DNA from 4 places in the Streptomyces sp. NPDC038213 genome. Region 1 is predicted to be linked to each of the others. Evidence: riboswitches for the same ligand, from Rfam matches in the RefSeq annotation. Region 1 holds a riboswitch; each other region holds the start of a gene.
What was found. A riboswitch is a leader RNA that binds a small molecule or an ion and turns the genes downstream of it on or off. The one in region 1 is predicted to bind cobalamin.
Positions count from the first base shown of each region.

Region 1 (6,954 bases):
GCGGCGCAGGGCCTCCTCGTACTCCCCGGGGGCGGCGTTCCACATGGCGCCGTGCGGTGCCCGCGGGACGGTGCGGAGCGTGACGAGGTCGGGGCGGGCCTCCGCGGTCGCGCGGGAGAGCTCCCAGGGGGCGAGGGCGTCGTCGGGCCCGTGGAAGATCAGTACGGGGACCTTGAGCCCGGCGGGGTCGGCGGCCGCGGGGAGCCGGGCGGCGCGCAGTCCGGCCCGGCCCTCGGCGGCGCGGACGGCGAGCGGGACCAGCGGGGCGGGGGTGCCGCGGGCGGCGGCGAGTGCGCGCAGGGTGAGGTGCCAGTCGAGGACGGGCGAGTCGAGGACGAGTCCGGCGATCCGCCCGTGGAGGGCGGAGCGGGAGGCGGCGTGGAGGGCCATGGCGGCCCCGGTGGACCAGCCGTGCAGGACCACGCGGTCGGCGCCGAAGCGCACGGCGTAGCGGATCGCGGCGTCGAGATCGCGCCATTCCGACTCCCCGAGGTGCCCGAGGCCGTCCGGAGAGGCGGGGGCGCCGAGGTCGTTGCGGTACCCGAGGGAGAGGACGGGGAGCTGCAGGGCGTGCAGGAAGGGCATCAGGTTCATGGGGTGCTCGCGGGTGGTGCCGAGCCCGTGGACGGCGATCACCCAGGTGCGGCGGGCCCCGGGGACGAACCACGCGGGCAGCGGTCCGAGCTCGCCGGGTACGTCCACGTCCGCGTGGTCGAGGCCGAGGGCGCTGCGCGGGTCGCCGACGTGGAGCTGGGGGGTGAGGGCGACGCGCAGTCCCGGTTCGAGGACGCCGTGGGTGACCCGTACGAGCCGCCGTACGACGGTGTCGGGGCGGTGCGGTACCCCGTCGAGCACGGGGCCGGCGACGGCGTGGACGCCGGGGGCGGTGAGCCCGTAGGTGCCGGGGAGGAGGGAGGACAGGGCCCGGGTGAGCTCGACCCGGCCGGCGGCGGTGCCGTGGACGGCGAGGCGGGGGCCGCCCGGCAGGGGCCGGCCGGGACCGGGCCGCAGAGCCGCGTCCCCGGCGTACCGGCCGGCGGCGACGGCGGCCGCTCCGGCGCCGATCAGGGTGGTGACGGCCGCTGCCGTCGCTGTTGCGGTGCGCACCGCTCCAGTTTCGGGCGGGTGGGGCGAGGCGGCCAGTCCGGAGGGTGATCTGGATCTCTCCGCAGGGTGGCCGAAACCGGTCGGAGCCGTTCCGGTCGGGTTCCGTTTACCGAGCTCTGACCTGTATATATCCAGCCATGGCGGCCAAAATCGGGTCATACGGCCAGGCGTTCCCCCGGGCGGGTACACCACTGCGCCCGTCCCAGTTCATCTTCCGTTCACTCAGGTTGCTTACGGTCGCCGAGCCACTGACCTCAAACAGAAGCCTGGGTAAATGGAGCACATAACGCTTCTCCTCGGGATCGTGATCATCACCGCTCTCGTGTTCGACTTCACGAACGGTTTCCACGACACGGCCAACGCGATGGCCACCACCATCTCGACCGGCGCCCTCAAGCCCAAGACGGCGGTGGCGATGTCCGCCGTACTCAACCTCGTCGGCGCGTTCATGTCCGTGGAGGTCGCCAAGACGATCTCCAAGGGCCTCGTGAACGAAGAGGGAATCCAGCCCGAAGTGATCTTCGCCGCGCTCGTCGGTGCGATCCTCTGGAACCTCCTGACGTGGCTGGTCGGCCTCCCCTCCAGCTCCTCCCACGCCCTCATGGGCGGTCTGATCGGTGCCGCGGTCGCCTCCGCCGGCCTCGGTGCGGTCAACGGCGGCACGCTGGTCACCAAGGTGCTGATCCCCGCGGTCGCCGCGCCCCTGGTCGCCGGTGTCGCCGCGCTGCTCGCCGCCAAGCTGACGTACAAGCTCGGCAGCGGCATGGACGAGAAGACCTCGGCCAAGGGCTACCGCGCCGGCCAGATCGCCTCGGCCGGACTGGTCTCCCTGGCGCACGGCACCAACGACGCCCAGAAGACGATGGGCATCATCACCCTGGCCCTCGTCGCCGGTGGCGCGCTCGCGCCCGGCTCGAACCCGCCGGTCTGGGTCATCGTCTCCGCCGGTGTGGCCATCGCCCTCGGCACCTACCTGGGCGGCTGGCGCATCATCCGCACCATGGGCAAGGGCCTGACCGACCTCCAGCCGCAGCAGGGCTTCGCCGCCCAGACCTCGGCCGCCGCGGTCATCCTGGCCTCGTCCAACCTGGGCTTCTCCCTCTCCACCACGCACTCCTGCTCCGGCGCCGTCATGGGTGCCGGCCTGGGCCGCAAGGGCGGTGTGGTCCGCTGGTCCACCGCCACCCGCATGTTCGTCGCGTGGGGCCTGACCTTGCCGGCCGCCGCACTGGTCGGCGCGGGCGCCGAGTACGTGATGCGCATCGGCGACGTCGGCATCGCCGCCGTGACCGTCTTCCTCGTGGGCTCCTGCCTCGCCATCTGGCTGATCTCCCGCCGCCAGGTCGTCGACCACACCAACGTGAACGAGACCGGGGGCGACGAGCCCGGCGTCGTGACCACCGCCATCGCGGCCGTCACCCCGCCGCCGGCCGGCACCACCGCCGCGGTCACCGACGAGGACCTCAAGGCCACCATCCCGGCACCGCACACCGCGGGCGAGACCCCGGCCGCTCCGGCCGCCGCGGTCTGACCGCGCACCGGACCCACCGAGCACTGCAGAGGAACCTGAAGCTATGAAGATCGACTGGGCAGCCCTGGGCTCCGTCTTCGGCGTCAGCCTCGGAGCCACCATCGGCCTCGTGGCCCTGTTCGTCCTGGGACTCGTCGGCCTCTCGAAGCACGAGGCAGCGGTCCAGCGGGGCGGCGGCGCCGTCCTCGCCCGCTCCGGCGCCTACGCGGCCTTCGCCGTCTGCGCCGCGGCCGTCAGCTACGGGATCTACCTGATCGTCGTCTGACCTGCGGAACCCGAGCCGCGAGAACCCCGGGAAACCCGGGAAACACAGCTCCCCCGCCAGGCCCCACCAGCGGCCTGCGGGGGAGCTTTCGCACACCCCGGCGGGTGCCGGGCGGGCGGTGCGGCGGGTGGGGCGGCGGGCGGTCCGCTCCGGGGCGGCCCCGGCCGCGCCCCGGACCCCGTGTGGGCCTGCGCACACTGTCCTTGCGCAGGTCAACGGCGAGTTGACGGGCCATCGCGGTGCGTGGTGGACTGCCCGAGCCATTACGGCGGCAGGAGAGGAAGTCCGGTGTGAATCCGGCGCGGTCCCGCCACTGTCACCGGGGAGCGCTCCCCCACCGTGCGTCACGGCCCCTGCGGGCTGGAAGGCCGGGGGAGGCGCCGATCCGGGAGCCAGGAGACTCTCACCGCCGGTCACGTCGAACCAGGGCGCGGACCCTGAGTGAGGACACACACCTGCCATGCGTGCCGATCGCGTGTTTGCGTACGGTGCGGCGGCCGGGCTGATCGGGGACCGGATCCTGGGCGATCCGCGCCGCGGCCACCCCGTCGCCGCCTTCGGACGTGCCGCCGCCGCCGTGGAACGGGCCCTCTGGCGGCCCGAACCCTCCCGCCAGCGGGCCCTCGGGGCCCTGCACACCGTGGTGTGCACGGGCGGTGCCGCCGCGCTGGGGGTCCTGGCCGCCCGCGCCGTGCGCGCGCGGCCCGCCGCCGCCCGGATCGCCCTGACCGCCGCCGCCACCTGGACCGTGGTCGGCGGCACCTCGCTGGGCCGCGAGGCCCGCGCCATCGGCGGGGCCCTGGCCGCGGGGGACGCCGACGTGGCCCGCGAGCGCCTGCCGCACCTGTGCGGGCGCGACCCGCACTCCCTGGACGAGCAGCAGATCGCCCGCGCCGTGGTCGAGTCGGTGGCCGAGAACACCTCCGACGCCGTCGTCGGCGCCCTCGTCTGGGGCGCTGCGCTCGGCGTGCCCGGACTGCTGGCCTTCCGCGCCGTGAACACCCTCGACGCGATGGTCGGCCACCGCTCCCCCCGCTACCTGCGCTACGGCTGGGCCTCGGCCCGCCTGGACGACCTGGCCGGCTGGCCGGGCGCCCGGCTGACCGCGGCCGCGGCCGTGCTGGCGGGCCCGGACCGTCGGGGGGCGGTCCGGGCCTGGCGTGCCGACGCGGCGGACCACCCGAGCCCGAACGCCGGGCCGGTCGAGGCCGCCTTCGCGGGGGCCCTGGGCGTGCGCATGGGCGGCACGCTCGCGTACGGCGGCCGCGTCGAGCACCGCGCGGTGCTCAACGGCGCGGCCGGGCGGCCCGTAGCGGCCGCCGACATCGAACGGGCGGTACGCCTCTCCCGGCAGGTCACCTGGATCGCGCTGGGCACCTGCGCGGCGGGCCGGCTGCTGGTCTCGGGACTGCGGACACGGCGACGGAAGGGACGGCGATGAGCGGCGGCGCCACCGGGCAGGGCGGTACGGGGCAGAGCGGGCCCGGAAGAGGCGGTACGGGCACCGGGGGCGGGCGGCGCGGCGGCGGGCTGCTGGTCGCCGGGACCACCTCCGACGCCGGCAAGAGCGTGGTCACGGCGGGCATCTGCCGCTGGCTGGCCCGCCAGGGCGTCAAGGTCGCGCCGTTCAAGGCGCAGAACATGTCCCTGAACTCCTTCGTGACCCGCGAGGGCGCCGAGATCGGCCGGGCCCAGGCCATGCAGGCCCAGGCGGCCCGGGTCGAGCCCACGGCGCTGATGAACCCGGTGCTCCTCAAGCCCGGCAGCGACCGCAGCAGCCAGGTGGTGCTGCTGGGAAAGCCGGTGGGCGAGATGAGCGCCCGCGGCTACCACGGCGGCCGCCAGGAGCAGCTGCTCGGCATCGTCACGGACTGCCTGGAGCAGCTGCGGGGCACGTATGACGCCGTGATCTGCGAGGGGGCCGGCAGCCCGGCCGAGATCAACCTGCGGCGCACCGACATCGTCAACATGGGCATCGCGCGCGCCGCGCGCTTCCCCGTCGTCGTGGTCGGGGACATCGACCGGGGCGGGGTGTTCGCGTCCTTCTTCGGCACCACGGCCCTGCTCGCCCCCGGGGACCAGGAGCTGATCGCGGGCTACCTGGTCAACAAGTTCCGCGGGGACGTCTCCCTGCTGGAGCCCGGGATGGAGATGCTCCGCGGGCTCACGGGCCGCGCCACCTACGGCGTCCTGCCCTTCCAGCACGGGCTGGGCATCGACGAGGAGGACGGCCTGCGGGTATCGCTGCGGGGCGCGGTGCGCGAATCGGTGGTGGCCCCGCCGGTGGGCGAGGACGTCCTGCGGGTCGCCGTCTGCGCGGTGCCGCTGATGTCGAACTTCACGGACGTGGACGCGCTGGCCGCCGAACCGGGGGTCGTGGTGCGGTTCGTGGACCGGCCCGAGGAGCTCGCCGACGCCGATCTGGCCGTCGTACCGGGCACGCGCGGGACCGTGAAGGCGCTCCAGTGGCTGCGCGAGCGGGGGCTCGCGGACGCGCTGGCCCGGCGGGCCGCCGAGGGGCGGCCGGTCCTCGGGATCTGCGGCGGCTTCCAGGCCCTCGGCGAGGTCATCGAGGACGAGGTCGAGTCCCGGGCCGGCACCGTGCCGGGGCTCGGACTGCTGCCGGTACGGGTCCGCTTCGCGGCGGAGAAGACCCTGGCGCGGCCGGTGGGCACGGCGCTGGGCGAGGCGGTGGAGGGGTACGAGATCCACCACGGCGTCGCCGACGTGCGGGGCGGCGAGCCGTTCCTGGACGGGTGCCGGGTCGGGGCCGTGTGGGGGACGCACTGGCACGGGTCGCTGGAGTCGGACGGGTTCCGGCGGGCGTTCCTCCGGGAGGTGGCGCGGGATGCGGGGCGCCGGTTCGTGCCGGCGCCGGACACGTCCTTCGGCTCGCTTCGCGAGGAGCAGTTGGACCTGCTCGGGGACCTGGTCGAGGAGCACGCGGACACGGGTGCGCTGCTGCGGCTGATCGAGGCGGGCGCCCCGGCGGGGCTCCCCTTCCTCCCGCCGGGCGCACCGTGACCGCGTCCGCGGGGACCGGGTCCGCTGCGCGGGGCCTCTTCCCCACCCCGCCCCTTCCCGAAACCGGGGGCAAGCCCCCGGACCCCCGAACCGTGCGCTCCGCGCCCGGTGCGCTCAAACGCCGCGCAGGCTGGAATTGCCGCGGAGCGGCACATATCCAGCCCCGCCGGCGCTTGAGGCGCGGGGTCTGGGGCGGAGCCCCAGTTCGGGAAGGGGCGGGTCGGGGAACAGCCCCGCGCAGCGGACCGCCCGCACCCGCCCCGCCGGGCCCGCCGCCCTCCCCCTCCCCCACCCCTCCGAAGGAGTGAGCATCACGTGAGTACGCCCTATCCGTTCACGGCGGTCGTCGGCCAGGCCGACCTCCGGCTGGCGCTGCTGCTGAACGCCGTCAGCCCCGCGGTCGGCGGCGTGCTGGTGCGCGGTGAGAAGGGGACCGCCAAGTCCACCGCGGTACGGGCCCTGACGGCCCTGCTGCCGGAGGTGGACGTGGTCCCGGGCTGCCGGTTCTCCTGCGCCCCCGCCGCCCCCGACCCCGGCTGCCCCGACGGCTCCCACGAGCCCGGTGCGGCCGCCGCCCGCCCCGCCCGCATGGTGGAGCTGCCGGTCGGCGCCTCCGAAGACCGGCTCGTCGGCGCGCTGGACATCGAGCGGGCCCTCTCCGAGGGCGTGAAGTCCTTCGAGCCGGGCCTGCTGGCCGACGCCCACCGGGGCATCCTCTACGTCGACGAGGTCAACCTCCTCCACGACCACCTGATCGACGTGCTGCTGGACGCGGCCGCGATGGGCGCCTCGTACGTGGAGCGCGAAGGCGTGTCCGTGCGGCACGCGGCCCGGTTCCTGCTGGTCGGCACCATGAACCCGGAGGAGGGCGAGCTGCGCCCGCAGCTCCTCGACCGGTTCGGCCTGACCGTGGAGGTCGCGGCCTCCCGCGAGCCGGAGCAGCGGGTCGAGGTGGTCCGCCGCCGGCTGGCCTACGAGGACGACCCGGCCGCCTTCGCCGCCCGCTGGGCGGGGGACGAGGCGGGGG
Region 1 covers NZ_JBVJYM010000028.1:61,706-68,659, reverse strand. The annotation lists gene ACZ7JZ_RS28685 (alpha/beta hydrolase) at 1-1,107, opposite strand, end outside; gene ACZ7JZ_RS28680 (inorganic phosphate transporter) at 1,382-2,638, shown strand; gene ACZ7JZ_RS28675 (hypothetical protein) at 2,682-2,903, shown strand; cobalamin riboswitch at 3,182-3,305, shown strand; gene ACZ7JZ_RS28670 (cobalamin biosynthesis protein) at 3,364-4,344, shown strand; gene ACZ7JZ_RS28665 (cobyric acid synthase) at 4,341-5,927, shown strand; gene ACZ7JZ_RS28660 (putative cobaltochelatase) at 6,243-6,954, shown strand, end outside.

Region 2 (6,954 bases), on a different contig from region 1:
CAGCTGGTCGTCGGGGTCCTGCACCACCAGCTGCACCGAGGTCCGCAGCCGGGTCAGCCCCGCCCGGTCGTAGCGCACCGGCTCTCCGTCCAGCAGCAGTGCGCCCCCGCCGCGCGGCAGCCGCAGCCCCCCGCTGAGCAGCCGCAGCAGCGTGGTCTTGCCGCTGCCGTTGCGCCCCAGCAGGACCAGGGACCGGCCCTCCGGGATGCCGAAGCCGATCCCCGAGAGCACCGGCGGCCCGTCCTCGTAGGCGTACCGCGCATCGACCAGTTCCACCAACGGCCTCACAGCCAGAGCCCTTTCAGTACGAGGGTGACCGCGACGACCGCGCCCAGCAGGGCGCCCGAGGCGGTCAGGAAGCGGCCCGAGACGGCCGCCTGGGGCACCAGCACCCGCAGGGTGCCGTCGTACCCGCGCCCGGCCAGCCCCGACTGGAGCCGCCCGGCGCGGTCGAAGGCCCGGACGAACGCGGTCGCGCCCAGCCCGGCCAGCGAACGCCAGGCCGCGGCCCGGCTCGTGTGCCCCAGCCGGGCGGCCTGGGCGCGCCGCACCTGCGCCAGCGAGTCCAGCAGCAGGAAGCCGATCCGGTACATCACCAGGGCCACGTCGACCACGGGCGCCGGCACCCCCGCCCGCACCAGCCGCGGCAGCACGTCCGAGACGGGGGTCGTGAACGCGAACAGGAGCACGCCGAGGGAGGCCGCCGAGGTCCGCAGCAGCAGCTCGGCGGCCAGTCGCGGGCCGCCGGGGGCCAGGGAGACCCAGCCCGCCGGCCCGCCCACGGCGAACAGCAGCGGCACCGCGCCGGTGAAGCAGAAGCCGAGCGGGATCCGGAAGGCCCGCCACAGCTGGCGGGCAGCCACCCCGGCCGGTCCCAGCAGGACCGCCAGGGTGGCGGCCGCGACCACCGGACCGCCCGGCCAGGGCGGCAGGCACAGCGCACACAGCGTCAGGCCCAGTCCCAGCAGGGCCTTCTCCAGCGGATGGCGGCGGCGCCAGCGGCTGCCGTGCGCCGCGGCGTCGATGGGCAGCACCGGCTACGCGTTCCCGTCCGCGGTGCCCGCAGCGCCCCCGGCGGCGGCACCCGCCGCCTTCGCCTCGCCCTGCCGGCGGCCGCGGCGCACCCCGAAGTAGTACGCGAGCACGCCCGCGCCGATCGCCGCCTGGAGGGCGAACAGCGCCGACTCGACCTCCCCGGACGGGGGCTCGTACAGCGGGGAGAACCAGGGCTCGTAGTCCGGCTTCAGCTCGGTGATGGCCGCTTCCGCCTGTGCGTCCGCACCGGCGAACGGCTCCTCCTTGCCCTCGCCCAGGCCCAGGGCCAGCGGCAGCACCGCCAGGGCGGCGACCAGGAGCAGCAGCAGGGTGTTGATCTTCGCGTTCCGGCTCATCAGACCGAGGCCTCCGTCTTCGTGCCCGACTCCGTACCCCTGCCACCGTCCGCGCCCCCGGCGTCCCCGGTGATCCCGGCGGTCTTCGCGTCCTTGCGGCCGAGCACGCCCAGGCGGATCAGGTCGGCCGCGCTGGACTGCCGCAGCAGCCGCACGACGAGGACGGTCAGCAGGCCCTCGCTGACCGCGAGCGGGATCTGCGTGACGGCGAAGATGCCGCCGAACTTGGCCAGCGCTCCGGCGAAGCCGGTCCCCGGGTCGGGGAACGCCAGCGCCAGCTGCACGCTGGTCACGCAGTACGTGACCAGGTCGGCGAAGAAGGCGCCGAAGAACACCGACACCATGAGCGGGGTGCCCGAGCGGCGCAGCAGCCGGTAGACGGCGTAGCCCGCCCAGGGCCCGGCGATCGCCATCGAGAAGACGTTGGCGCCGAGTGTGGTCAGACCGCCGTGGGCCAGCAGCAGTGCCTGGAAGAGCAGGGTGATGGTGCCGAGCACCGCCATGATGGGCGGCCGGAACAGGATGGCCCCGAGCCCGGTACCCGTCGGGTGCGAGCAACTGCCCGTCACCGAGGGGATCTTCAGGGCGGACAGGACGAACGTGAAGGCGCCGGAGGCGCCGAGCAGCAGGGTGCTCTCAGGGTTGGACTTGACCTCGCGGGTCAGGGCCCGGACGCCGTGGACGACGAACGGAGCGGACGCGGCGCCCCAGGCGGCCGCGTGCAAAGGGGGCAGGAACCCCTCGGCTATATGCATGAGTGGGGAGACCTCTCCAGCACCTCGTGGATGGACAACGCGCCCCGGCCGGTCTCCTGGCTCACGGGTGTTGCCGCCCTGGCTCCGCCTTCCCGGTCTTCGCAGTCACCCGCAGCGGACCAGTGGCTTCCCGCAGGAGTGGAGCCGGACTTCCCGATCACAGTGGCGAGGGCCGCACCGGTTTTCCACCGGTTTCCCGAACACCAAGGCCGTACGACCCTAGTCGGCCGCCCCGCCGCCCACAACCTGCCCCCTCGGCCCGGGTCCCCTGCCGTGACCTGGACGTACGTACCTGCGGGGGCGCTGCGGCCCGCCCGCGGCCGGGTGGATCACCGGCCGCGGGCGGGCCGGTCCTCAGCAGACGTTCCTGTGCTGGACGTCCACGACGAAGCGCTCCGGCTTGTGGAGCTTGAAGGTGGAGTAGGAGGGCTTGGTGGTGAAGGCGGCGCCGAAGGTCACGTACCCCTCGTAGTCGCCGGTGAGGGCGAGGCCCTTGAGCTTGGGCAGCCAGATCCTGGTCAGCTTGGGGCCCTTGTAGACGGACTGCCCGGCGTCGTTGTGCGCCTGGGCCGGGTTCAGCCGGATCTCCAGGAAGTACTTCCCGGCGAGCGGGACCTTCTTCCCGGACCCGTCGTAGCGCAGTTCGGCCACCCGCTTGACGGTCACCGAGGGTATGTAGCCCTTGATGTCCACGACGATCCGGTCGAAGGTGCAGTGCCCGCCCCAGCGGGCGTTGACCACGAGCGGGGTCTGGGTGGCGGCGGTGAGCTGCGGCGCGGCGGCCGCCGGAGCCGCGGCGGCGGAAGCCGGGGCCGCGAGCGCGACACCGGCGGTGAGCAGGACGCCCGTGGCCGCGGCCACGAGTCGCTGACGGCGGACGGAACGGTGAGGCATGACGACCCCCGGTTCTCCTGAGGCGGGGACAATGCTGTCTCCAGAAGAGACATCCCTCACACTCCCGCCGGTTCCCCCCTCCGCCGCCGATTTCCGGCGGCGGAGGGGGTCGGGCGGTCAGGCGGTCAGCACTCGATGACGTTGACCGCGAGGCCGCCGCGGGCCGTCTCCTTGTACTTGACCTTCATGTCGGCGCCGGTCTCCTTCATGGTCTTGATGACCTTGTCGAGGGAGACCTTGTGGCTGCCGTCGCCGCGCAGGGCCATGCGGGCGGCGGTGACGGCCTTGACGGCCGCCATGCCGTTGCGCTCGATGCAGGGGATCTGGACCAGGCCGCCGACCGGGTCGCAGGTCAGGCCCAGGTTGTGCTCCATGCCGATCTCGGCGGCGTTCTCCACCTGCTCGGGGGTGCCGCCCATGACCTCGGCGAGGGCGCCCGCGGCCATCGAGCAGGCCGAGCCGACCTCGCCCTGGCAGCCGACCTCGGCACCGGAGATCGAGGCGTTCTCCTTGAAGAGCATGCCGATGGCTCCGGCGGCCAGCAGGAAGCGGACCACGCCGTCCTCGTCGGCGCCGGGCACGAAGTTCACGTAGTAGTGCAGGACGGCCGGCAGGACGCCCGCCGCGCCGTTGGTCGGGGCGGTGACGACCCGGCCGCCGGCCGCGTTCTCCTCGTTGACCGCCATCGCGTAGATCGTCGTCCACTCGCTGCGGTGCAGCAGCGGGTCGCCCTCGGTGCGCAGCTGGCGGGCCGTGGCGGCGGCGCGGCGCTTGACGCGCAGCCCGCCCGGCAGGATGCCCTCGCGGGAGATGCCGCGCTGCACGCAGGCCTGCATGACCCCCCAGATCTCCAGCAGGCCGGCGCGGATCTCCTCCTCCGTACGCCAGGCCTTCTCGTTCTCCAGCATCAGGGAGGAGATCGACAGCCCGGTCTCGCGGGCCAGGCGCAGCATCTCGTCGCCGGAGCGGAAGGGGTACTTCAGCACCGTGTCGTCGAGCTTGATCCGGTCCTCGCCCACCGCGTCCTCGTCGACGACGAAGCCGCCGCCGACCGAGTAGTAGGTCTTCTCCAGCAGCGGGGTGCCGGCCGCGTCGTACGCGAAGAGGGTCATGCCGTTCGCGTGGTACGGCAGGGAGCGGCGGCGGTGCAGGATCAGCTGGTTCGGCTCGTCGAACGCGATCTCGTGGGCATCGTCTATCTCCGTGCCGAGCAGGCGCAGCCGGCCCGTGCGGCGGATCCGCTCGACCTCGTCGTCGGCGCTCTCCACGTCCACGGTGCGGGGGGAGTGCCCCTCCAGGCCCAGCAGCACGGCCTTCGGCGTGCCGTGCCCGTGCCCGGTGGCGCCCAGGGAGCCGAAGAGCTCCGCGCGCACCGAGTCGGTCTGGGCGAGGACCCCGTCCTTCTTCAGGCGGTTCACGAACATGCGGGCGGCCCGCATGGGGCCGACCGTGTGGGAGGACGACGGCCCGATGCCGATGGAGAAGAGGTCGAACACGGAAATGGCCACGGTGGCGGACTCCCTTGTCAGCTCGTGGGGTGGGAGGGGGCAGGAGGTGCGGGAGGTGCAGGAGGGGGCGTGAGGGGGTGGAGCAGCGGGGCGTTTCGGGGATTTTGTCCGGCAGAAGAGCGTATCGCGGCCAGGTGAACGGCAGCTCTGCCCGAGCCGTCCGCCGGGCGTCGCCCCGGCGTGAGCCGCCTCACGCCGCCCCGGCCCGGCCCGCAGGAGCAGCAGGGGAGCGCGGGCGGCGCGAAAAGAACGACAAGCACGAAAAAGGGGCCCGGCCTGTGGAGAACGAAGGCCGGGCCCCTCCCGTACGCGTCTAGAGCGACGGGTACAGCGGGTGCTTCGCCGCCAGCGCGGAGACGCGGGCCTTCAGCGACTCGCTGTCGTACTCCGGCTTGAGCGTCTCGGCGATGATGTCGGCGACCTCGGTGAAGTCCTCGGCGCCGAAACCGCGGGTGGCCAGGGCCGGGGTGCCGATCCGCAGGCCCGAGGTGACCATCGGGGGCCGCGGGTCGTTCGGGATGGCGTTGCGGTTGACCGTGATGCCGACCTCGTGGAGGCGGTCCTCGGCCTGCTGGCCGTCCAGCTCCGAGTTGCGCAGGTCCACCAGGACCAGGTGCACGTCGGTGCCGCCGGACAGCACGTCCACGCCCACGGCCTTGACGTCGTCCTGCACCAGGCGCTCGGCGATGATCTTCGCGCCGGCCAGGGTGCGCTCCTGGCGCTCCTTGAACTCGGGCGAGGCGGCGACCTTGAAGGAGACCGCCTTGGCCGCGATCACGTGCTCCAGCGGGCCGCCCTGCTGACCCGGGAAGACCGCGGAGTTGATCTTCTTGGCCAGCTCCTGCGTGGACAGGATGACGCCGCCGCGCGGACCGCCGAGGGTCTTGTGCGTGGTGGTGGTGACCACGTGGGCGTGCGGCACCGGGTTCGGGTGCAGGCCCGCGGCGACCAGGCCCGCGAAGTGGGCCATGTCGACCATCAGGTACGCGCCGACCTCGTCCGCGATCCGGCGGAAGGCGGCGAAGTCCAGCTGGCGCGGGTACGCGGACCAGCCGGCCACGATCAGCTGCGGCTTGGACTCCTTGGCGAGGCGCTCGACCTCGGCCATGTCGACCTGGCCGGTCTCGTCCACGTGGTACGGGACCACGTTGTAGAGCTTGCCGGAGAAGTTGATCTTCATGCCGTGGGTCAGGTGACCGCCGTGGGCCAGGTTCAGGCCCATGATCGTGTCGCCCGGCTTCAGCAGCGCGAACATCGCGGCGGCGTTGGCCTGCGCACCCGAGTGGGGCTGCACGTTGGCGGCCTCGGCGCCGAAGAGGGCCTTGATGCGGTCGATCGCGATCTGCTCGACCACGTCGACGTGCTCGCAGCCGCCGTAGTAGCGGCGGCCGGGGTAGCCCTCGGCGTACTTGTTGGTCAGGACCGAGCCCTGGGCCTCCATGACCGCGACCGGAGCGAAGTTCTCCGAGGCGATCATTTCCAGGGTCGACTGCTGGCGGTGGAGCTCGGCGTCGACGGCCTTGGCGACGTCCGGGTCCAGCTCGTGGAGGGGAGTGTTCAGAACAGACATCGGATTCCCTCTAGGTGGTGGTCAGCCCGCGATCTCGGTGTACTGGTCGGCGGTGAGCAGGTCGGCCGGCTCCTCCGCGACGCGCACCTTGAACAGCCAGCCGCCCTCGAAGGGCGCGGAGTTCACGAGCGCCGGGTCGTCCACGACGTCCTGGTTGGCCTCGACGACCTCGCCCGTCACCGGGGCGTACAGGTCGCTGACCGACTTCGTGGACTCAAGCTCGCCGCAGGTCTCGCCGGCGGTCACGGTCTCGCCCACCTCGGGGAGCTGGGCGTAGACGACGTCACCGAGCGCGTTGGCCGCGAACTCGGTGATGCCGACCGTCGCGACGCCGTCCTCGGCGACCGACACCCACTCGTGCTCCTTGGTGTAGCGCAGCTGCTGGGGGTTGCTCATGACCTGATTCTCCTGGATGCGGGGGAGTGCGATGGGACAGAGGTGGTACGGGAGTCCTGCGGTGCGTCCGGGCCGGGCCCGATCGTCACTTCTGGCGCTTGTAGAACGGCAGGGCGACGACCTCGTACGGCTCATGCGTACCGCGGATGTCGACGCCGACGCCGGAGGTGCCCGCCTCGGCGTGGGCCGCGTCGACGTACGCCATGGCGATCGGCTTGCCCAGCGTCGGGGACGGCGCACCGGAGGTGACCTCGCCGATCACCTCGCCGCCGGCGACGACCGGGAAGCCGGCGCGCGGGACGCGGCGGCCCTCGGCGACCAGGCCGACCAGCTTGCGCGGCGGGTTCGTCGCGGCGCGCTCGGCGGCGGCCTCCAGGGCGGCGCGGCCCACGAAGTCCCCCTCCTTCTCGAACTTCACGACCCGGCCCAGACCCGCGTCG
Region 2 covers NZ_JBVJYM010000020.1:75,786-82,739, reverse strand. The annotation lists gene ACZ7JZ_RS24690 (ATP-binding cassette domain-containing protein) at 1-276, opposite strand, end outside; gene cbiQ (cobalt ECF transporter T component CbiQ) at 285-1,034, opposite strand; gene ACZ7JZ_RS24680 (energy-coupling factor ABC transporter substrate-binding protein) at 1,038-1,391, opposite strand; gene ACZ7JZ_RS24675 (energy-coupling factor ABC transporter permease) at 1,391-2,146, opposite strand; cobalamin riboswitch at 2,176-2,369, opposite strand; gene ACZ7JZ_RS24670 (AMIN-like domain-containing (lipo)protein) at 2,501-3,040, opposite strand; gene ACZ7JZ_RS24665 (L-serine ammonia-lyase) at 3,166-4,548, opposite strand; gene glyA (serine hydroxymethyltransferase) at 4,862-6,118, opposite strand; gene gcvH (glycine cleavage system protein GcvH) at 6,140-6,514, opposite strand; gene gcvT (glycine cleavage system aminomethyltransferase GcvT) at 6,600-6,954, opposite strand, start outside.
Region 2: another riboswitch for cobalamin. It lies ahead of ACZ7JZ_RS24675 (energy-coupling factor ABC transporter permease); the one in region 1 lies ahead of ACZ7JZ_RS28670 (cobalamin biosynthesis protein).

Region 3 (6,954 bases), on a different contig from region 1:
GACAGCCGGTCGAACGGCGCGTGCGCGAGACCGGCGACGTGCAGTTCCGCCAGGGACTGCGTGATGATCTCGCGGTCCGCCGCGTCGTCGCCCGCGAAGGCCCGCTTGTGCGGCGTACGGCCCATCGCGACCACGTCGTACACGGTGAGCGCGAACTCGCCCGCCGTTTCCTGGAGTACGGCCGCCAGGCGCTGAGAGAGCCGCCGGCCGGGCATCCGCCAGACGTCCTCGCCGTCGAGGAGGATCCGGCCGGAGCTGGGCCGCAGCGCCCGGTAGAAGGTGCGCAGCAGGGTGGACTTCCCGGCGCCGTTGGGGCCGACGAGGCCGAGCACTTCGCCGGGGGCCGCGTGCAGGGAGGCCCGGTGGACCAGGGCCCTGCCGTCCACGACGACGCTGACCTCCTCGGCGCGGAGCGCCGCGGGGGCGGAGCGGGGGCCGGCGGCGGGGTCGGGGGCCGGGGGCTCGTGGGTCATCGGGCGGCCTTCCGTCGCATCAGCCAGAGGAAGAACGGGCCGCCCACCAGGGCGGTGAGGATGCCGACGGGGATCTCCTCCGGGGTCATCAGCGTCCGTGCCGCCAGGTCGGCGGCGATGAGGAAGGCGGCGCCCAGGAGCGCGGCGGCGGGCAGGGCGCGGCGGTGGTCGGCGCCCACGAGCAGCCGGACGACGTGCGGCATGATCAGGCCGACGAAGCCGATCTGGCCGCTGACGGCGACGATGGTGCCGATCATGAGGGCGACCAGGACGAACAGGGCGGCGCGGAAGCGGTGCACGTCCAGCCCGAGGGCCGCCGCGGCCTCCTCGCCGGCGAGCAGCAGGTTGAGGGAGCGGCAGACGCCCAGCAGCACGGCCGTGCCGGCCAGTACGGCGCCGACCGGGATCCAGACCGTCGCCCAGGTGGTGCCGGCCAGCCCGCCGAGCATCCAGCGGAGCGCGGACTGGGTCTTGTGCGGGTCGTTCGAGGTGACGATCAGGAAGCTGGCCAGCGCCGACAGCACCTCGGCCGTCGCGACCCCCGCCAGGACCAGGCGCACGGTGGTCATCCGGCCGCCCGAGCGGGCCAGGAAGTACACCGCGACGAGCGCCGCGAGGGCCCCGCAGAACGCGGCCAGGGGCAGGGTGAACAGCCCGAACACCGACAGGTTCAGCACCAGGGCCAGCACCGCGCCGACCGAGGCCCCCGAGGACACGCCCAGCAGCATCGGGTCGGCGAGCGGGTTGCGCACCAGGGCCTGGAGGGCCATGCCGGCCACGGACAGCCCCGCGCCGACGACCCCGGCGAGCAGTACGCGGGGGAGGCGGACGTCGACGACGATCGTCTCGCGCACCGGCGTCCAGGTCGCCTCGGCGAGCGCCGGGTGCACGCGGTGCACCAGGATGCCCCACACCTGCTCGGCGGGCACGCTGATCGAGCCCGCCGCGATCCCGGCCGTGGCGGCTGCGGCCAGCAGCAGTCCGAGCACGGCCAGCACCACGGGGTACGGGATCCCGGGCCGGCGCCCGCGCGCGGCGGGCCCGCTTCCGTGCCCGGGCCCGTCCACCTGTGCGGACGTGCGGGCTGCGGCTCTGCCGCCGGCGGGGCGGCCGCTCCCGGCGGGGTCCGCCCCTTCGGCCGTACGGGTCTCCACGTCGGTCACCGGACGCGGTCCGGGTGGAGCTGCTTGGCCAGCGACTCGACGGCCCCGGGCACCCGGACGCCGAGCACGGTCGAGGACAGCGGCAGCACCGCGAACCGCTTGTTCTTGATGGCGGGTACGTCCTTCAGCGCCGGGTGTGCGAGGAGGAACTTCTTCTTCTGCTCGACGGTCTGGTCACCGTAGTCGTAGATGACGACCACTTCGGGCGCCCGCTGCGCCACCTGCTCGAACGACACGTCGCCGTAGGCCTTGTCGAGGTCCGCGAAGAGGTTCACCCCGCCCGCGAGCCGCATCATCTCGTTGCCCATGCCCGCGCCGCCCGCGGTGAACGCCGTCTTGTCGCCGCTGTCGTAGACGAAGAGCTTGAGCGGGGTGGCCCCCTTGAGCTGGCCCGCGACCCTGTCCAGGGTGGCGTGCAGGCCCTTCAGCCGCTCCTCGCCCCGCTCGGGCACGCCGAAGATCTTGGCGAGCGTGCGGATCTCCGCGTCCATGGCGGCGACGGTCACCGGCCCGGTGGGGCACTCCTCGGTGTTGAGGTGGGTGTTGATCCCGGCCTTGGCGAGGGCCGCGCGGCTGCGGCCCTCCTTCTCGTCGAAGGTGGAGGACCATCCGCCGTAGACGAAGTCGGGCTCGGCGGCCAGCAGGGCCTCGAAGGAGGGGTACTCCTCGGAGATCACCTTCACGCTGTCGTACGCGGCCTGGTACTCGGGGAGGATCTTGTCGTCCAGGTAGCCCGTGCCGACCATCGACTTCTCGACGCCGAGGGCCAGCAGGGCCTCCGTCGCGTGCTGGTTGAGCGAGACGGCCCGCTGCGGCGGGCGCTTGTACGTGGTCTTCACGCCGCAGTTGTCGACCGTGACCGGGAATCCCTTGGCGGAGGCGCCGGCGGCACCTGCCGAGGAGGAGTCCGCGGGGGAGGACGTGCTGCCTCCGCCGCAGCCGGACACCAGCACGGCCAGGGCGCATGCGGACAGCACGGATTTCAGGGGGTTGCGGGGCATGGATGGTCCTCTCACCGCAGTCGGATCGGATGGTCTGGACGCCCGGTTCGACGCGCCCTGCTGCGACTGCTGCTGCAACTTAGAGGCAGTTGCACACAACATGCAACAAGGGTCGGAGGGGCGGCAGGGCTCGTGGGGGTGCAGGGGATCGCGCGCGCCCCTCCGCGCCCCGGGCAGCAGAAACCGCCCTGTCGGCCCGCGGTCGCGAAGGTCCGGAGGGACAGGGGAGGGGCAGGGGAGGGCAGGTCGGAGAAGGGGGAGCGGAGGGGCGTGCGGCTCTCGCCGATCCGGCAGCGGGGCTCGCCCCGCGGTACAGCCGCCCGCGAAAGGTCCCCCGCTACGCGGGAATCGGCGCGGGGGCTTCGAGTGCGGGGACGGGCCGCGGCCGGCCCTCGGCGTCGATCGCGACGAACGCCAGCGTCGCCGTGGCCACTTCGGTCGCGGGACCCGAGGCGTTCCAGCGCTCCGCCCGGACGCGTACGCCCACGGTCATCGAAGTACGCCCGGCCCGCTCCAGTTCGGCGTCGACGCTGAGCAGGTCACCGGCCCGCACCGGCGCGAGGAACGCCATCCGGTCCACGGCCACGGTCACGGCGGGGCCGTCAGCGTGCCGTCCGGCCGCGGCGGCCGCCGCATCGTCGATGAGCTTCATCACGACGCCGCCGTGGATGGTGCCGTACAGATTGGTGTCGTGCTCGCTCATGATGTGGGCGAGGGTCACCCGGGAATCGCCCGGGACCTTGGCTGCGCACCCCACGGTGCCTGCGGTCGTACCGGCCACGTCAACTCTCCTTCGCGAGTCGCGGCAGAAAGGCCCGGGGGTGGACTCCCGGACCCTGTATGCGCCTTGGGCATACAGGCAGTGGCAGGTCTTCGGACTCGCGGGCGGGCCTGCCGGATCTCCCGGCGGGCTCCTACTGGCCGTCGCTTCCCAGGACCGTTGTCCGGTCCCAGTGCGTATGACGGCGGTCGTTCCCACTCACCGCTGCGGGGCAGTCCCGGATTCCCACCGGGTTCCCTCTTGCGACGCATCCCGCCTGGCGGACGGGGCGAACCAGCTGCCCGCCCAGCCTACCGGCACGGACCGGCGGCCCGGCAGGGCCCGGTGGTGAGGGCCCGGACACACCCGCGGCGGCCGGCCTGCTCCCCCGCCCGGCACCGCCCCGGGTCTGCACCCGCCCCGTCAGCGGTTGATCCGGCCGATGAGGACCTTGGCCGACGTCCCGTGCGCGGAGGAGAAGAAGTCCCGTGCGGGGTCGACCGGTTCGCTCGTCCGGTGCAGACCCGCCTGCCGCTGCTGCGCCGCGCGGTGGCGCCGCCGCGGCGGGGGCGGGGCGCGCGTCCACGGGGTGGGCCAGCGCCCACCTCATGCGGGCCGGGGTCCAGTAGGCCTCCACCACCGCCCTGGTGTGCTGCGCCGCCTGCGAGACCATCCCGTCCCCTTCGACCCGCACGGCAGGGGCGGGCGCGGCGGCGGCCGGGGCGCCGGAGGCCCCCACGCCAGCAGGACCCGGGGAAGGGGGGCATTCCGGCCGGGTACCGGCGGTGCGGTCGCGGGCGGTGGTGCGGGTGCGGCATCCGGCCGCCGGGCGCATCGGCCGCCCGCGGGCCGGCAGAAGCCGGGGGCGGGGACGCGGGGGCCTGGCCGGAGGGCGATGGCGCGCGGTCGGCGGCGGGGGCTCGGAGGGCCGGGCGCCGTGCCCCTCCTCGACTGCGGTGCGGTGCACCTACGATCTGGGTGACCGTCAGGCGGTGGCGGCCGGGCGCGCATTGGGCAGGGCAGGCAGGGCAGGCAGGTCAGATCAGGTCGGGGAGGGAGTGCGATGGGGCTCGTGCTGGGGATCGACGGCGGCGGTTCGCATCTGCGCGCGGCGCTCGCCGACGCGGACGCGGAGGGGGACGCCGGCGCGGACGGGCCGTACCTCGCCACGGCTTCGGCCGGGGCGGGCAACGCCCGTACGGTGCCCGAGGCGCTGCTCGCGGAGAGGCTGGCGCAGGTCCTCGGCGGCGTACTGGCCCCGGGGCGCGCCGGGAGCGTGGTCGCCGTAGTCGCCGGGTTCGCCGGGGCCGGGAACCCGGGGCGGCAGGGGGACAGCGGACGGGCGCTCGCCGGGCGGGCGCTGCACACCGCCCTGGCCCGGGTCGGCGTGGCGGGGGCCCGGGTCAGCGTCGTCGCCGACATCGAGATCGCGTTCGCTGGCGCGCCGGGCCTGCCGGCGGACGGGCTCGCGGTGATCGCCGGTACGGGGGCTGCGGCCGCCCGGATCGGCGGTCGTCGCCTGGCCGCGGCCTCCGACGGCTGCGGATGGCTCACCGGGGACGACGGCAGCGGCTTCTGGATCGCCCGCGAAGGCGTGCGCCGCGCCCTGCGGGCCCTGGACGGGCGGGGCCCGGCGACCCTGCTCACCGGTCGGCTGGCCGAGGTCTTCCAGGCACCGGCCGCCGACACCGCGTCCGTGCGCTACGCGCTCATCGACGGCGCCCGCGGCGAAGCCGAACCCGTCCGGCTGGCCCGGCACTGCACGCTGGTCGTGCAGGCGGCACGGGACGGCGACCCGGTGGCCGCCGGGATCCTGGACGAGGCGGCGGACCTGCTGGCCGAGAGCACGGCCGCGCTGCGCCCCGCGGCGGGCGAACCGCTGGTGACGGCGGGCGGACTGCTGGGCCCGCAGGGCCCCCTGCTGTCCCGCCTCGCCGCCCGCACGGCCGCGTGGGGCCTGGTGCCGCACCCGGTCCCGGACGGCCTCGGAGGCGCCGTCGCCCTGGCCCGCGCGGGGAGTCGGCCGTGAGGAGGGGAGGGTGCGGCGCGGGCCGGCGTGACTGCGACTGGACGCGGGTCGGGCTGGGCGTAGCGGGGGCCGGGTAGGGCGATGTCAGGGGCGTACGGTCCTGGCCTGCTGTACCGCTCCGGATGGGGCCGTACCGCCCCGGCCTGTACGCGTCGCAGCCCGCCGCCCGTAGCCGTAGCCTGTGGGCCCCGGTGGGCCGGTCACCGGCGGCGGCTGTGCAGTGCCTCCGCGAGGGTTACGGCTGCCGGGGCGAGGCGGGTTTCTCCGTCCTCCACGTCCCAGAGGGCGTTCTGCAGCAGCCGGCCCAGGGTCCAGCCGGTCGCGCGGGCACGGTCCAGGCCGAGGGTTTCGGTGAGCAGGTCGAAGCGGCGCCGCACGATGCGCGGGGCGTCGCCCTTCGCGACCACGTCGTCCCACCTGCTGTCCAGCGCGGGCCACAGGTCGAATCCGGGGTCGCCGGCCAGCGGCTCCGGGTCGATGGCGATCCACGGCTCGCGCCGGGCGGCGAGCACGTTGCCGTAGTGCAGGTCCCAGTGCAGCAGCCGGTCCCCGGGCTCGGGGGCCAGTTCGGCCACCGCTGCCGCCCAGCCCCGCAGCAGCCGGCGGTCGGCCGGTTCGGCCAGGTGCGCGACCGCCTGCGGGACCTGGTCCAGCATCTCGGCGGCGATGTCGCCGAGGCTGCGCAGGCCCACGGGAGCGGGGACCGCGACCAGCCGCGCGTGGAGGGCGGCGAGGATGCCGATCGCCGTGTCGTCGTCTTCGAGGGAGGCCAGCGTGCGGGTCGTGTCCAGGCGCTCCAGGAGCATGGTGCCGGTCGCGGGGTCGTGGTCGAGGAGGCGTACGGTTCCGCGGCCGTCCCAGGTGTGCAGGCCGATCAGTGCGGCCGCGGTCTCGGGCCGGGGCATCTGGAGCCTGAGCACCGCAGCCCCGCCCCCGGTACGGGCCGTCGCCGCCGCACCGGGGGCGGGGACCACAGGCAGGACGAGCGAGGCCTCCCCGGCCAGCGCCGGTCCGTCCCGCTCCAGCTCCCACCGCTCCAGCATCCCCGCCGCGAGCGCGGGCAGCCCGGCGAGCCAGGCCCTCCCGGCCTCGCCGAAGCCGGAGGCGTACGACTCCGCCAGCTGCCGCGGGACCTCGCCCGCCTCCAGGGTCCTGTTTCGTCCCTCCATCCCCATCCTCACTCTCACCCTTAGCTTTACGGTTTCTGTCCGGGTTCCGCCGCGATCCGCCGGGGCCACCCTGCCCCACCAGTGCGCCGGCCCGCCACGGGATACCGGTCCTCGCGGGGCGGCGGGCGGCGGGTTTCTGCACGCTCCTCGCCTTTGCGGCGCCGGCCGGTGACCATGGCCCGGTTGCCGGGTCGAGCGGGGGGACGGTGGGCTGAGGGTGGAATCGGTACGGGTGGGCGGCGTGCGGATCGCCTACGAGCGGAGCGGGGCCGGCAGGCCGGTGGTGTTCGTCGGCGGGACCGGGATGCCGCCGGTGGCGTGGGAGCTGTGCGGGCTGCGGGACGCGGTGGCGGGTGCGG
Region 3 covers NZ_JBVJYM010000007.1:73,689-80,642, forward strand. The annotation lists gene ACZ7JZ_RS13705 (ABC transporter ATP-binding protein) at 1-473, opposite strand, end outside; gene ACZ7JZ_RS13710 (FecCD family ABC transporter permease) at 470-1,636, opposite strand; gene ACZ7JZ_RS13715 (ABC transporter substrate-binding protein) at 1,633-2,637, opposite strand; partial or broken gene ACZ7JZ_RS13720 (acyl-CoA thioesterase) at 3,008-3,340, opposite strand; cobalamin riboswitch at 3,485-3,712, opposite strand; gene ACZ7JZ_RS13725 (N-acetylglucosamine kinase) at 4,461-5,426, shown strand; gene ACZ7JZ_RS13730 (aminoglycoside phosphotransferase family protein) at 5,627-6,595, opposite strand; gene ACZ7JZ_RS13735 (alpha/beta fold hydrolase) at 6,813-6,954, shown strand, end outside.
Region 3: another riboswitch for cobalamin. It lies ahead of ACZ7JZ_RS13720 (acyl-CoA thioesterase); the one in region 1 lies ahead of ACZ7JZ_RS28670 (cobalamin biosynthesis protein).

Region 4 (6,954 bases), on a different contig from region 1:
ATGCTGGAACCAGGATCAAACGGGACGGAACAGGACCCCGGGCCCACGCGGTCCCCGAGGCGTATCTCCCCCAGGTCGATCGCCGTCTGGTCCCTCGTGGCCCTGGTCGGGGCGGCCGGCTGGAGCGTACTCGCGCTCTCCCGGGGCGAGGAGGTCTCCGCGGCGTGGATGCTGGCCGCGGCGCTCGGCTCGTACGCCATCGGCTACCGCTTCTACTCCCGCTTCATCGCCCACCGGGTGCTCCGGGTGGACAAGACCCGGGCCACCCCGGCCGAGCGCCTCGACAACGGTGTCGACTTCCACCCGACCGACCGGCGCGTGCTCTTCGGCCACCACTTCGCGGCGGTCGCCGGGGCGGGCCCGCTGGTCGGCCCGGTGCTCGCCGCGCAGATGGGCTACCTGCCGGGGACCATCTGGATCGTGGTCGGCGTGATCTTCGCCGGTGCGGTGCAGGACATGGTCACGCTGTTCTTCTCCACCCGCCGCGACGGCCGCTCCCTGGGGCAGATGGCCCGCGAGGAGATCGGCCCCTTCGGCGGCGCGGCCGCGCTGATCGCCGTATTCGCGATCATGATCATCCTGCTGGCGGTGCTGGCGCTCATCATCGTCAACGCCCTCGCGCACTCGCCCTGGGGCGTCTTCTCCATCGGCATGACCATCCCGATCGCCCTGTTCATGGGCGTCTACCTGCGCATCCTGCGCCCGGGCCGGGTCACCGAGGTCTCCCTCATCGGCGTCGCCCTGCTGCTCCTCGCGATCGTCGCGGGCGGCTGGGTCGCGGAGTCCTCGCTCGCGGACTTCTTCACGCTGGAGAAGGAGACCCTGGTCGTCTGGATGGTCGCGTACGGCTTCCTGGCCTCCGTCCTGCCCGTCTGGCTGCTGCTGGCCCCGCGCGACTACCTGTCCACCTTCATGAAGGTCGGCACCATCGCCCTGCTGGCCCTCGGCGTGGTCATCGCCATGCCCGTGCTGAAGATGCCGGCCGTCACGGAGTTCGCGAGCCGCGGCGACGGGCCGGTCTTCGCCGGCTCGATGTTCCCGTTCGTGTTCATCACCATCGCGTGCGGCGCCCTGTCCGGCTTCCACTCCCTGGTCTCCTCGGGCACCACCCCGAAGATGATCCAGAAGGAGACCCAGGTCCGGATGATCGGGTACGGGGCCATGCTCACGGAGTCCTTCGTGGCCGTCATGGCGATGATCGCGGCCTGCATCATCGAGCCCGGCCTCTTCTTCGCCCTCAACTCCCCGCCCGGGGTGATCGGGGCCACGGTCGAGAGCGCCTCGCAGGCCGTCGGGAACTTCGGGTTCACCCTCTCGCCCGCCGATCTGGCGAAGGCCGCCTCCGACGTGGAGGAGGCCACCCTGCTCTCCCGCACCGGCGGGGCGCCGACCTTCGCACTCGGAATGTCGGAGATCTTCTCGGCGGTGGTCGGCGGGGCCTCGATGAAGGCCTTCTGGTACCACTTCGCGATCATGTTCGAGGCCCTGTTCATCCTCACCACCCTGGACGCGGGCACCCGCGTGGGCCGCTTCATGCTCCAGGACACCCTGGGCAACGTGGCCAAGCCCTTCAAGCAGGTCAGCTGGAAGCCGGGCGTCTGGATCACCAGCGCCCTGGTCGTGGGCGGCTGGGGCTACTTCCTGTGGGTGGGCGTCAAGGACCCGCTGGGCGGGATCAACCAGCTCTTCCCGCTGTTCGGCATCGCGAACCAGCTGCTCGCCGCCGTGGCCCTGGCCGTGTGCACCACCCTGCTGGTCAAGTCCGGCCGCCTGAAGTGGGCCTGGGTGACCGCCGTACCGCTGGCCTGGGACGCGACCGTCACCCTGACCGCCAGCTGGCAGAAGATCTTCTCCGAGGACCCGCGGGTGGGCTTCTTCGCCCAGCGCGACAAGTTCCAGGCCGGCATCGACGCCGACAAGGTCCTGCCGCCCGCCAAGTCCATGGACGAGATGCACACGGTGGTCACCAACGCCACCGTCGACGGGGTCCTCTCCGCCCTCTTCGCCCTGCTCATCGTCGTGGTGCTCGTGGACGCCGCCCGGGTCTGCGTCAAGGCGGTCAGGCGCCCCGGGACCGTGGAGCTCCACGAGGCGCCCTACCAGCGCTCCCGGATCACCGCCCCGGCCGGGCTGATCGCCACCCCGGAGGAGAAGGCGGAACTGGCCGCGGCCGCAGCCGCCGCGGCGGCCGGCTCCGGCGACCCCGACGACGGCCGCGCCAAGGTGCCGGTCGCCTGATGTCCGCGCGCGAGCTCTGGGGCCGGATCCGCTTCTACGTCCGCGAGTTCTCGGGCGAGGCGGCGTACGACCGGTACGTCGCCCACGCCCGCGGCCACGACCCGGACGCCGCGGTCCTCAGCCGGCGCGCCTTCGAGCGCGCCCGCACGGACGCCCGGGAGGCGGACCCCCGCGAGGGCTTCCGCTGCTGCTGAGCGCCCGCACACTGCGGCGTACGGGGCCCCGCCGGCCACCCCCGGCGGGGCCCCTGCCGTACTCCCCGTACGCCCCCGCCCGCGCCCGCACTCCCCCGCCCGCCCTCCGGCGCCCCCGCCCCCGTCCGGCACACTCGACGGCATGGACATCGTCATCAGGGAGGCGCGGCCCGGGGAGTACGCGGACCTCGGGGAGATCACCGCGCAGGCCTACCTCGCCGACGGGCTGCTCGACGCCAACGCCGGCGGGGACTACGCCTCCGTGCTCCGCGACGTGGCCGCCCGCGCCCGGGACTCCGAGGTGCTGGTCGCCGTGCGCGGGGACGGTCCGCTGCTCGGCGGGGTCGCCTTCGCGCCGCCCGGCAGCAGCTACGCCGATATCGCGGGCCCCGGCGAGGCCGAGTTCCGGATGCTCGCCGTGGCCCGGGAGGCCCGCGGCCAGGGCGCCGGAGAGGCCCTCGTACGCGCCTGCATCGACCGGGCCAGGGCCCTGGAAGGGGTCCGCGCGGTGGTGCTCTCCACCCAGCCCGCCATGCGCGGCGCCCACCGGATCTACCACCGGCTGGGCTTCGTCCGGACCCCGGAGCGGGACTGGTCGCCCGTACCGTCCGTACCCCTGATCACCTACGCGCTGGAGCTGAACGCGCTCGATCAGTAGTCGACTCGACACAACATCTAGGGGGTCCCACAGGAAGGGGCCCCCACATGTATGCTCATCCCTGCTGTCGCCGCAGGGGAATCCGGTGCGAATCCGGAACTGTCCCGCAACGGTATGAAGTGCACCCTTCGTGCGCTGCGAGTCCGAGGACCTGCCGACCGCCTGATCCGGCCGACCGGCCGGACGCAGACCACGTCCGGGCCTCGCGATTTGGGCTGGTGGACGCCGTGCGGTGAGTTCGTGTGACCTGCCACGCCCGCACGCGCCCGCCCGCGCCCTCCCGCCAGGCCCCGGAGCCGAGCGAGGGAGAGCCCCCCACCGTGACCATCGCGCCTGCCGCATCGCGCGCCGAGTCCGACCAGCCCGCCGACCCGGCCGAGACCGGGGGGCCCGGGGCCGCGCTGCTGCGCACCCTCACCGAGCTCACCGCCGACCTGCCGGACACCGACCCCGGCCGGGTCGCCGCCGCCGCCCTGCGCGGCCGCAGCGCCGCCGCCGACGAGGCCGAGCTGCGGGGGCTGGCCACCGAGGCGGCCGCGGGGCTCATCTCCGAGGACCCCGCGTACTCGAAGCTCGCCGCGCGCCTGCTGACCCTCGCCATCGCCGACGAGGCCGCCGGCCAGGGCGCGACCTCCTTCTCCGCCTCCGTGGCGACCGGCCACCGCGAGGGCCTGATCGCCGACCGCACCGCCGAGTTCGTCCGTACGCACGCCGCGCGCCTGGACTCCCTGGTCGAGCACTCGCTCGGCGAGGGCGCCGACGACCGCTTCGGCTTCTTCGGCCTGCGCACCCTGCACAGCCGCTACCTGCTGCGCCACCCGATCACCCGGCAGGTCGTCGAGACCCCGCAGCACTTCATGCTGCGCGTGGCCTGCGGACTGGCCGAGGACGACAGCGTCCGCGCGGTCGAGGAGGTGGCCTCCCTGTACCGGCTGATGAGCCGCCTGGACTACCTGCCCTCCTCCCCCACGCTCTTCAACTCGGGCACCCGGCACCCGCAGATGTCCTCCTGCTACCTGCTGGACTCCCCGCTGGACGAGCTGGACTCGATCTACGGCCGCTACCACCAGGTCGCCCGCCTCTCGAAGCACGCCGGCGGCATCGGCCTGTCGTACTCCCGCATCCGCGCCCGCGGTTCGCTGATCCGCGGCACCAACGGGCACTCCAACGGCATCGTGCCGTTCCTGAAGACCCTCGACGCCTCCGTCGCCGCCGTGAACCAGGGCGGCCGCCGCAAGGGCGCCGCCGCCGTCTACCTGGAGACCTGGCACGCGGACATCGAGGAGTTCCTCGAACTGCGCGACAACACCGGCGAGGACGCCCGGCGCACCCACAACCTCAACCTGGCGCACTGGATCCCGGACGAGTTCATGCGCCGCGTGAACGCCGACGCCCCGTGGTCGCTGTTCTCCCCCTCCGACGTGCCCGAGCTCGTCGACCTGTACGGCGAGGAGTTCGACGCGGCGTACCTGAAGGCCGAGGCGGCGGGGCTGGCCCGCAAGACCATGCCCGCCCGCGACCTGTACGGCCGGATGATGCGCACCCTCGCGCAGACCGGCAACGGCTGGATGACCTTCAAGGACGCCTCCAACCGGACCGCGAACCAGACCGCCCTCCCGGGCCGCGTCGTGCACTCCTCGAACCTCTGCACCGAGATCATCGAGGTCACGAACGACGACGAGACCGCGGTGTGCAACCTCGGCTCCGTCAACCTGGGCGCCTTCGTCACCGAGGCGGGAGAGCTGGACTGGGAGCGGCTGGACGAGACCGTCCGCACCGCCGTGACCTTCCTCGACCGCGTCGTGGACATCAACTTCTACCCGACCGAGCAGGCCGGGCGCTCCAACTCGAAGTGGCGTCCCGTGGGCCTGGGCGCCATGGGCCTGCAGGACGTGTTCTTCAAGCTGCGGCTGCCCTTCGACTCCGCCGAGGCGAAGGCGCTGTCCACCCGGATCGCCGAGCGGATCATGCTGGCCGCGTACGAGGCCTCCTGCGACCTCGCCGAGCGCAGCGGCCCGCTGCCGGCCTGGGCCGAGACCCGCACCGCCCAGGGCGTGCTGCACCCCGACCACTACGACGTGGAGCTGAACTGGCCGGAGCGCTGGGCCGCCCTGCGCGCCCGGGTCGCGGCGACCGGCATGCGCAACTCCCTGCTGCTGGCCATCGCCCCGACCGCGACGATCGCCTCGATCGCCGGCGTGTACGAGTGCATCGAGCCGCAGGTCTCCAACCTCTTCAAGCGCGAGACCCTGTCGGGCGAGTTCCTCCAGGTCAACGGCTACCTCGTGGAGGAGCTGAAGAACCTGGGCGTCTGGGACGCGCAGACCCGCGAGGCGCTGCGCGAGTCCTCGGGCTCCGTCCAGGACTTCGGCTGGATCCCGCAGGAGGTGCGGGACCTGTACCGCACGGCCTGGGAGATCCCGCAGCGCGGCCTGATCGACATGGCGGCGGCCCGTACGCCGTTCCTCGACCAGAGCCAGTCGCTGAACCTGTTCCTGGAGACGCCCACCATCGGCAAGCTCAGCTCGATGTACGCGTACGCCTGGAAGCAGGGCCTGAAGACCACGTACTACCTGCGCTCGCGCCCGGCGACGAAGATCGCCCGCGCCGCCTCCGCCGCAGCCGCCGTCCCGGCCCCGGCCGCGCCCCTCCCGCAGGCCGTCGACGCCGACGCGCTGGCCTGCTCCCTTGAGAACCCCGAGTCCTGCGAGGCCTGCCAGTAATGAGCACCACCGAACGGAAGAACCTGCTCGACCCCGGCTTCGAGCTCACCCTCCGCCCGATGCGCTACCCGGACTTCTACGAGCGCTACCGGGACGCCATCAAGAACACGTGGACGGTGGAGGAGGTCGACCTCCACTCCGACGTGGCGGACCTGGCCAAGCTCAGCCCGGCCGAGCAGCACATGATCGGCCGCCTGGTCGCGTTCTTCGCGACGGGCGACTCGATCGTCTCGAACAACCTGGTCCTGACGCTGTACAAGCACATCAACTCCCCGGAGGCGCGCCTGTACCTGTCGCGCCAGCTGTTCGAGGAGGCCGTGCACGTCCAGTTCTACCTGACGCTGCTGGACACCTACCTGCCCGACCCGGAGGACCGCGCGGCGGCCTTCGCGGCGGTCGAGAACATCCCCTCGATCCGCGAGAAGGCGCAGTTCTGCTTCCGGTGGATGGACTCGGTCGAGAAGATCGACCGGCTGGAGACGGCCGCCGACCGCCGCCGCTTCCTGCTGAACCTGATCTGCTTCGCGGCCTGCATCGAGGGCCTGTTCTTCTACGGTGCCTTCGCGTACGTGTACTGGTTCCGCAGCCGCGGCCTGCTGCACGGCCTGGCCACCGGCACGAACTGGGTCTTCCGCGACGAGACCATGCACATGAACTTCGCCTTCGAGGTCGTGGACACGGTCCGCAAGGAGGAGCCCGAGCTCTTCGACGAGGCGCTCCAGCAGCAGGTCACCGACATGCTGAAGGAGGCCGTGGAGGCCGAGCTGCAGTTCGGCCGCGACCTGTGCGGCGACGGCCTGCCGGGCATGAACACGGAGTCCATGCGCGAGTACCTCCAGTGCGTGGCCGACCAGCGCCTGGTCCGCCTGGGCTTCGCCCCGGTGTTCGGCTCGGAGAACCCGTTCTCCTTCATGGAGCTCCAGGGCGTCCAGGAGCTGACGAACTTCTTCGAGCGCCGGCCGTCCGCCTACCAGGTGGCCGTCGAGGGCACCGTGGACCTGGACGAGGACTTCTAGGCCCCGCAGCCCCCGGAAGCCGAGAGGACCGGCCCGCCACTGCACGGAGCAGTGGCGGGCCGGTCCTTGGCGTCGGGGGCCGGTTCGTCCCTCCCGGCCCCCGGGCCGTCAGGCGTTCGGGACGG
Region 4 covers NZ_JBVJYM010000013.1:77,859-84,812, forward strand. The annotation lists gene ACZ7JZ_RS19705 (carbon starvation CstA family protein) at 1-2,238, shown strand; gene ACZ7JZ_RS19710 (YbdD/YjiX family protein) at 2,238-2,432, shown strand; gene ACZ7JZ_RS19715 (GNAT family N-acetyltransferase) at 2,575-3,090, shown strand; cobalamin riboswitch at 3,142-3,263, shown strand; gene ACZ7JZ_RS19720 (ribonucleoside-diphosphate reductase subunit alpha) at 3,411-5,813, shown strand; gene ACZ7JZ_RS19725 (ribonucleotide-diphosphate reductase subunit beta) at 5,813-6,829, shown strand; gene def (peptide deformylase) at 6,938-6,954, opposite strand, start outside.
Region 4: another riboswitch for cobalamin. It lies ahead of ACZ7JZ_RS19720 (ribonucleoside-diphosphate reductase subunit alpha); the one in region 1 lies ahead of ACZ7JZ_RS28670 (cobalamin biosynthesis protein).